Regions from separate parts of the Halioglobus sp. HI00S01 genome, predicted to be linked through region 1. Evidence: predicted binding sites of a transcription regulator. Region 1 holds the regulator's gene; the other holds the start of a gene.

Region 1 (4,541 bases):
GTGCGTAGAACGCTGAAGCCGTCCATATCCGGCAAGTTGATATCCAGAAGTACGATGTCTGGGAGCGTTGAACGCACCAGCTCAATGCCTTCACTACCTGTCGATGCGCCGACCATTTCAATTGAGTCGACAAGATCAATAATTTTTCTCACCAAGGTCATATTCGAGATATTGTCCTCGATGTAAACGATCTTTACTAAGTGCACTCGACGTCCTCCCTAACGTCACTGATAACCGCCTCGAAAATTATAGACGCGATTGAGAAAATCGTCATCTTTTCGGACCAATAGCTGACGTGTCAGGGCAATAAGCAGACTAGGGAACTGAATCGGAGATGAGTTCCAAAGTGCCACCCGGGGTTTCGGCAATGGGTGGAAGTTTTTTGTCACGAATCACGATCTCCACACGTCGGTTCGCGGCGCGATTGGCAACCGAATCATTGGGCTTTAGCGGGTGTGTATCAGCATGCCCCACTACCATAAAGCGATCTTCATCAAGCAGCCCATCGCGCATCAGCTCTCGCGCCACAGACATAGCGCGATCAATCGACAACTCCCAATTGGAGTCATAGCCCGCGCCGCGAAAAGGAACATCATCCGAATGACCCTCTACCGATATCGTACCGTGAACCTCTCGCAAGGCCCAACGTAACTCAGCGATCAGCGGCAGAAAATCCTCATTGAGCACCGCCAGGCCCGAGGCAAAAGATCCGTGTTCACGGATACGGATCGTCACCTGATTATGCGTCGAATCAAATTCCACTTTACCTTCATCAATGCCCTGCTTGAGTACCTTGCGAAGCACTTCCTCCTCGCCAAGCTCTGCCAGCATACTCTTCAGTTCATCGATTTCTTGCGGCCGCATATTCTCGACGTCGTATTCGGACAATTCCTCGCTGTCGGTGTTCCCGATTTTCAGGTTGCGACTGACCTGATCCGTGGTTTGCTGCTTGAATTCAGGCAGAGGCGTGGATCTGGGTGTACCGGGACTAAACTCCCGGCGAACGACACTGGTCCCCTTGGGGATCTCCATCGCAGGCACATCCCGCTGCACGCCAAAAGCTAGTCGCATAGATTCAGAAAGCTTCTTGTACTTGACGATATCCATTTGCGAGAACGACAGCAGCAATACGAAAAAACAAACCATCAGCGACATAAGGTCGGCAAATGTTGCCATCCATGCCGGGGCGCCGCTGGAGCCTGAGTTTCGCGAGCTCACGCGGCGGCCCGCGAAGCCTCAGCTACTTCTTCTGTTTCCTCCCCCTGCGGCTGGGGCTTTAGATACACTGCTAACAGCGTTTCAACGATACGGTAATTCAATCCATCCTGTATAGCCAGAATACCGTCCAGGGAAAGCGCATTACTGCGTGCTTCCTCGTCTTTTCGCAGGCTGAGCTTATCACCAATCGGTTTGGCAAATACATTGGCCAGCACCGCACCATACAAGGTTGTTAACAGGGCCACTGCCATCGCCGGACCGATACTCTTTGGGTCATCCATGTTCGATAGCATCTGCACAAGCCCAATCAGCGTGCCAATCATACCCATCGCCGGCGCAACGTCCGCCGCCGCATAAAATACTTCGGCGCCCCAGGAATGGCGATCCGCCGTCTGCTGCGACAACTTGCTCATACGCGCCTCGACAGATGCGCGGTCCATACCGTCAACCAGCATCACCACCGCATCCGCCAGGTACGGGTCGTCTATCTCTAGCCGCTCGAGTGCCAGCATGCCTTCCTTGCGCGATAATTTGGACATCTCTACGAGTGTATCGACCTGCTCCTGGGGAGGCACGAGGCGATATTTGAAGGCGCGGGAAGCCACACTGAAAGCATTGAGACAATCGTGCAGGGAAAATTTCATCATAACGACGAACAGGGTTCCCACCAGAACAATCAGTAATGCCGGCAAGTTGATGAACGTGGCTGCTGAGCCACCGAGCCCAATAGCCAATGCAACTACTATAACTGCACCCACCATCCCAATAAGCGTCGCCGAATCCATTTGCCTTCGCCACCACAATTAAACAATTCACCTAAGCAAATGATCGGCCCGCAAATCCAATACTTGAGCCTGGGGGTTAGGCTCAGTTCATCTCCATAGTTCGTCCCAGCCTTGAACGGATACGGGCCACGGCCTGACTATGCAACTGACATACTCTGGATTCACTTACGCCCATCAGCGAGCCAATTTCTTTCAAATTAAGGTCTTCCTGATAATAAAGCGCCAGCAGAAGTCGCTCGCGCTCAGGGACAGCCTCGACGGCCTCTACCAAATGTTCATGTTGTTCCTCATAGAGGGCGTCCAAATAAGGTGTGCCATCTTCATCAGCGTCGTCGCCCGGCTCCCACCCCTGTTCAGCCAACTGCGCCAGCGGCAGAATAAGGCCGTTATTGGTATCGGCCAGAAGATGCAGGTAGTCCTCCAGATCAATTCCCATGGCGGCTGCAATATCAGATTCCGAAGGCGGATGCCCCAAGGATTGCTCCAGCCGCGACACCACGGCTTCCATTTCCCGGGCGCGACGACGAACGCTGCGCGGCAACCAGTCACGCGAGCGCAACTCGTCCACCATAGCACCGCGTATACGGGCACTAGCATAGGCCTGAAATGGGGTGCCATTGTTCTCATCAAAACGCTGCATCGCTTCGAGCAAACCGAGATACCCCGCCTGAACCAGGTCATCCAACTCTATGCTGGCCGGCAACCGCACCCTGAGGCTCAGTGCGTGACGGCGTACAATCGGAATATATTCCTCGGCCAAGTCACGCTGCTCAAGCTGTCCGTTTGCCGTATACATCGTTTCTTCCATCCCTGACAGCCGCGTTGAGCGCCATCGTTTCATTGTCTTTACGTCAGGGATTCTAAAGCGTGTCGATTTTTCGAAAGCCGGGAATACGGCGTGCAATGTGAATCAATTCCCCGGTTCAGCCATTCAATAAACACAGACTAATGTCGCATCGCCCGGCAGCAACGGCAACCAGGTTGTCGAGTAGACCTTTGTGCGGCAGACCTGTGTCGTGCAGCGCCAGAACGCGCTCTGGACCACCGTTGCCGGCTATCCACTTTAGATGGGAGTATGCTTTCTGGAAAGCATGGATATCAGAGTCTATCCACAGGGCCCAGCGAGGACATCGAAGCACTTCGGGACCGGCGATCAAATCATCGTCGGTGGCATCGATAATCTGCCACCCACCCGCAGGATCAAGCCACTCATAGCCAGCGCGCGACCATTCCGCCATGCGCCGCCCCACATAGTCGGATTCATCGGGGGCGCCCACAACCACAAGGGTCTTACCGGCATTATCGCCGCACACTTGACCGTCACCCGCCTGGTCGCGAGCCTGCCGAGCGCGTGTCATTGCCCAGTCCCTTAGACTTGCTGCTTGATCGCTCATCGCTGTTAATTCGTGTTTGCCGGGACCAACAACTCCCGCGCTATCATGAGAAAAGTAAGGGATTCCAGAAGAGTATCGGCGCTGCGCGCGTCAACTTGACCCTGCATTGCTGCCAGTTCGGCCCTTAAATCATAGTCATCCAGATGGTCGCTATGCTGGACACGCAGCGCGGCCGCAGCCAAACCCTGTGCGACAAATCTGCGCAGGCCTTCACAGCACTGGAAGCCAGGCACCTGGGTCAGTTGACGGTAGCTGAAGCTTGCCAAATCACTAAAGCGCTCCAGGCCGATAAGCGCGGGGATCACGGTCTCATCTTCCATACATTCGGAGCTTATCCAGTATTTCGAGTAAAGGGCTTCACCCGAGGCGTCAGCCCTGACGGTTACCAGCCAGAGTCGTGCATTGAGTTGGGCTACCTTGCGCATACTCGGCCCAGCCAGCCGGACCGGTATCTGCCGCAACTCCATCGTGGTGTCATGCCCCTCAAAGTGCAGCGGCTCACGGGCATGCAGTTCAGCTACCGAGACCAATTCTCGTACAGCCGCAACCTCGTCATTCGTCCACAGCTGGGTATCGGGCGAAGCCTGTGAAAGCCAACAGCTCTCATAAAGACCGATGACCGTGTCAATATCTGGCAACTCGGGAAATATTTGCAGCACTGAACTAAATCGCGCCTGCAACCATATCATGCTGTGCTCGCCCAGCGTCCCGCAATCTGCAATAACTGGCCGCAGGCTGTCATCCAGCAACAGACTGTGGCCAGGGACATCGGCTCCATCGCACTGCAAATCACCCTCCGCGCCCCAAAGCACCGCTGGACGACACAACGCTGTTAGCTGCGTCCGCGTCGTCAGTTCCTCAAACCTGGCTTGTTGCCAGGCTGGGTTCAGTAGTGAAATATCCCAGGCAGCCTCAAGCAGCGGGAAACCGGGTACAGCATCTCGGAGTTTATCCAGGCATAACTTGACTTTTCGGCCACGCTGAAACAGCTCTCTAGACCAACCCGAGGGCGGCAGCGGCACTTGGTAATGGCGCGAAGCCTGCTGTGAAAACGCGCGATCCAACGCCATATCTAGCAGTGCAGACATGTCAGGCTCATCGAGATCTTCAGGCACCCGCTGGCCGGCGGTCGTGTATAGCGGCA
Region 2 (4,541 bases), on a different contig from region 1:
CCTTTGACAGGGAGGCACCCCCGAGCAGCAGCAACAGGCTGCTGACGACAATGGCCAGGACCGGGCGTTGGATAAAGCGATCGGTAAACCTCATTGGGTGAAGTCCGCCGGATTTTCTTCCAGCACAATCCGGGCGCCGCGATACAGCTTGTTCTGGCCGACGCTGACAATACGCTCGCCGGACTCCACCCCGCTGCGAATCTCAATTCGACCATCTCGCACTTCACCGGAGCGTATTACCCGGGGCATGACGAGCAAGCCTTCGCCGTCGTCAGTGACCACGTAAACGGTATCGCCCTGGGCAGAGTAGGTGACGGCAGTCTCGGGCAGGGTGACCACGTCGCGTGCCTGATCGAGGTCTATATCCAGTTGCGCGAACATGCCGGGCAGCAGTCCCTCGCTGTCACTGAGCAGGGCCCGCAGCGCGAGGTTGCGGGTGCCGGTGTCAACGGCGGCGTCGACGGCTTGCAGCGTTGCCGCAAAGGTCTGCTCTGAGGAAGCTGTGCGCAAGGCAATGTCGAGGCCGGCGCGAAGTTCGGGGTAGTGGCGGGCCGGGACCGAAAAGTCCACTTCCAGTTGGGCTAAGTCCTGCAGCGTCGTAATCGATGTGCCGGAATCGATATAGTCGCCGGCCTTGACCTCGATAATGCCGACGCGGCCGGCAAAGGGAGCCACGATGCGTTTGTTGTCCAGCTGTGCTTCGATCTCGGCAATGCTCGCCACCGCTGCATCCAGATCTGCTCGGGAGCGATCGTACTGGCTCTGGGGAATAGATTTCTGCTTGATCAGACTTTCATCGCGCTCATACAACTGTCGCGCCAGTACCAGGTTGGCTTCTGCCCGGCGCTTGCTGGCTTGCTCCAGGCTGTCGTTGAGGGTGAGCAGCAGTTGGCCTGCCTCTACCTCCTGTCCGGAGGCCACGCTGATGTTGGTCACTTCACCGCTGGCTTCCGCAGCGAGGTTAGCACCATTGACCGCGCGAATAGTGCCTACCGCCTGTAGCACCGAGGGCCAGGTTTCCATTCTTGCGGTCGCTGCTGCGACCGTAACCGGCGGAGGACTGAAGTCAGTGTTCGCCAGAACGCTGAACTTGTTATAGAGGTAGCCTGAAATACCACCAAAAATCACCAGCAGAATGAGCGAAACGTACAGATAGGCGCGCAAATTGGACCTCGGTTTGTATTTCGGTTTGTAAGTATCTGTATTTTAGGTGCTTTTCAACTGTTTACGCAGTCTTGACCAACTAGTCACTAATGTGGACAAAGATGGTACGCGATCCTGCGGGTAATTGGATTGATTGTGGTCAAATCTCGACCGGGTGCGACCGATAAAACGGGTATGCCCGGCGCAGCGAATGTTTTATGCTTGGGCTCTCCACGTGGTTTCAAAACGCAATAGAGGTATCCCGGTGCGCAAATCCCGCAAGCTGAAAAAGCTCGAGAAGCGAATGTATAAGGCTGACAGCTACGAGCAGTGGCGCGAGGCCGCTCTGGAGCACGACGAGATTAGCGGCGCCAAGCGCTGGCGTGAGGTGGACCAGAGCAGTCAGTATGATGCTTCCCAGATTCGCCTGCGTCTGGACCGGTTGCGCACACTGCGTGCCCGCCACGATTACCACGGTCTGCTTTACACCCTGAACGAAGGTATCCACGGCAATATGGGTGGCATGGGACGTGCCAGTTTATACCGGCGGGCCAATTTCGGTACCAAGCGCCTGATTGAGCAGTACATTGACGAAATCGACGAGTGCCTGCGACTGTTAGCGGAGCTGCCCGCTGACGTGATCGATGTACAGGAAAAACTGGATTTCTTCTATCGCGCGAACATCTGCTTCGGCCGTTCCGCACTCATGCTCTCAGGTGGCGGGATACTCGGCTTTTACCATCTGGGCGTCGTCAAAACTCTCAAGGAGCAAAACCTGCTGCCAAGGGTCATTTCCGGCTCCAGTGCCGGTTCAATCATGGCCGGTGTCGTGGGAACCCATTCTGACACCGAGCTCGAACACTTTTTTGAGCCCGCCAATGTGCACTTCGAGGCGGAGAGCGAGGCCAGTGCCTTTACCCGTATGTTCTTCGGCGCCAACCCGCAGATTGATGCCGGTGATCTCGAGCGGCTGATCGCGCGCATGGTCCCTGATATGACGTTTCAGGAGGCCTATGAAAAGACAGGTCGTCAGATCAGCATCACTGTGGCGCCCGCTGAGCCGCATCAACGCTCGCGCCTGCTCAACGCCATTACCTCGCCGAACGTGCTGATTCGCTCCGCCGTCATGGCCTCGTGCGCTGTGCCCGGCGTCTTTCCTCCGGTAACCCTGATGGCCAAGAACATGCACGGGGAAGCGCAGACCTATCTGCCCACTCGCAAGTGGGTGGACGGCTCTATTGCCGACGACCTGCCGGCCAAACGCCTGTCGCGCCTCTACAGCACCAACCACTATATCGTCAGCATGGTGAACCCCATCGCTACGCCGTTCCTCGATGCGGATCAGGACCGCAGTCCCCTGACCCGGGCCCTCGGTTCGCTCGGTGTCGGTGTCGGCCGGGAATTACTTAATTTCTATCGCGGCATTGCCCAGAAGCAGGGCGACAACTGGCCCCGGTTCAACTGGATGCTTAATACCGTCCACGCCTTAATGGACCAGGACTACAGCGGGGATATTAATATTGTCCCCAGCTTCAAGTGGTACAACCCTACCAAACTGCTGGCGCATATCTCTGAAAATGATCTGATTGAATTGATGGAAGGCGGGGAGCACTCAGCCTATCCCCAGGTGGAACAGATTCGTCTGTGCACCCGCATCAGCCGCACGATGGAAGAAATACTGGTGCGCTTTGAATCCGGCGATCTGCGCCCGGATACGGTCGAGGCGAACCGCCCACGGGCATCGCGTCGCCGGCCGCCACCCACCCGTACCGATCGCGAGGCCTTGCGTGAGAAGCGGGCCACGGTAGAGCCTGCTACATCCAAGAAAAAACGCGCCGCGGCCAAAAAGAAACCGGCAACCAGGCGCAGGCCGCCGGCAAAAAAGCCTGAGGCGCCCGCTGAAGCAGCCTGACACTGCTATAGTAGGGTGACAGGCAACCACGAGGAAAATCTCTATGCCAGGACCCAGCGTTATCGGCGATTGTATGCGCCGCAATCCACTGACGATTGGTAGCGACGCCAATCTGGTGGAAGCTATTGAGAAGATTGTCGAATACAAGCTCACAGGCCTCACGGTGACCGACGACGAGGGTCGCGCTGTGGGCATTCTCTCTGAACTCGATTGCATCAAGGCGGTGCTCACCGCGGTCTACAACGATGGCGATCCTGAGCAATCATTCGTTCGGGATGCCATGAGCACCGATCTGGCAACCGTGTCGCCGCAAGACGGTATTGTTGAAGTGGCTCAGGCCATGCTCGATACCCGCCAGCGCCGCCGCCCGGTATTGGAGGACGGCAAGCTGGTTGGTCAGGTGAGTTCCAGCAATATTCTATGGGCCCTGATGGAGCATTCGCGGCGCAAAATTTTCGACGCCCGTTAGCCGATTTGCCGCTCTGCGCCCTCCCAGTATGGGGCGCGCAGAATTTTCTTGAGTATCTTGCCCGACGGGTTGCGCGGTAGTTCTTCGATGAGTTCCAGTTTGCGCGGAATCTTATAGCCGGCAATGTGCTCCCGCAGGAATGCAATCATTGTCTCAGCGTCAAGCTGCCCACCGTCACTGAGTACGACAAAGGCCAGCAACGCCTCGCCAAACTTGTCATCGGGGACACCGATCACAGCGACATCCTGTACCGCTTCGTGCTTGGCCAGGGCATTCTCCACTTCTACCGGGTAGATGTTTTCCCCGCCGCTGACGACCATATCTTTCATACGATCTTTTAGATACAGGTAGCCCTCATCATCCATGTAACCTGCGTCACCGGTATGTACCCAGCCGTCGGTGAGGTTGGCCGCAGTGGCGTCGGGCAGATTGTAGTAAGACAGCATATTGGTATCGGAGTACAACCAGATTTCTCCGATGTCGCCCCGTGGAACTTCATTGCCCTCCAGACCGACCACTTTGGCGCGCCCACCCACCGAGGGGCGGCCGCATGAGCGCAGCAGTTCAGGGCGCCCTGCCAGTGCCTTGCGGTGATCGTCGGCGGTCAGATTGACGACGGTACCGGTAGTCTCGGTCATGCCGTACATCTGAATAAAGTCGCACTGGAAAATCTCCAGGGCACGGCGCAGCACCGATTCAGAAATCGGTGACGCACCGTAGAACACCTGCTTGAGTTTGCTGAAGTCCCGCTGCTCGATGTCCGGTAACTGTAGAACGGCCATAATCATGGCCGGCACCATGAACACGTTATTTACACCGTACTGCTCGATGTCGTCGACAATCCGCACCGGGTCGAACACGCGGTGCATCAGTGTGCGTATGCCGTGGGTAATGTTGTACACAATCGACCCGGTGCCACCAATATGGAACATGGGGGCGCAGAGAATGGTGGAGTAGCCGGGGCTCGGTCTGTGCGGCGTCGCCGTGGTATTCATGGCAGCGAGCGACAGCATATTA

The links. Region 1 encodes FliA, which starts transcription of late flagellar genes. Its sites were predicted from a motif close to TAAAGTTATNNNNNNNNCGGCCGATANCC; they were not measured.
Region 2: a site for FliA is predicted at 1,305-1,333, ahead of A3709_RS00735 (DUF3336 domain-containing protein). Genes of this name have one in related genera too.

Annotation. Positions count from the first base shown of each region.
Region 1 is NZ_LWEE01000265.1:113,634-118,174, reverse strand. It holds gene A3709_RS18010 (response regulator) at 1-206, opposite strand, end outside; gene A3709_RS18005 (MotB family protein) at 316-1,218, opposite strand; gene A3709_RS18000 (MotA/TolQ/ExbB proton channel family protein) at 1,215-2,003, opposite strand; gene A3709_RS17995 (RNA polymerase sigma factor FliA) at 2,086-2,799, opposite strand; gene A3709_RS17990 (hypothetical protein) at 2,927-3,361, opposite strand; gene flhF (flagellar biosynthesis protein FlhF) at 3,403-4,541, opposite strand, start outside.
Region 2 is NZ_LWEE01000001.1:155,917-160,457, reverse strand. It holds gene A3709_RS00745 (efflux RND transporter permease subunit) at 1-94, opposite strand, end outside; gene A3709_RS00740 (efflux RND transporter periplasmic adaptor subunit) at 91-1,164, opposite strand; gene A3709_RS00735 (DUF3336 domain-containing protein) at 1,409-3,055, shown strand; gene A3709_RS00730 (CBS domain-containing protein) at 3,099-3,524, shown strand; gene A3709_RS00725 (long-chain-fatty-acid--CoA ligase) at 3,521-4,541, opposite strand, start outside.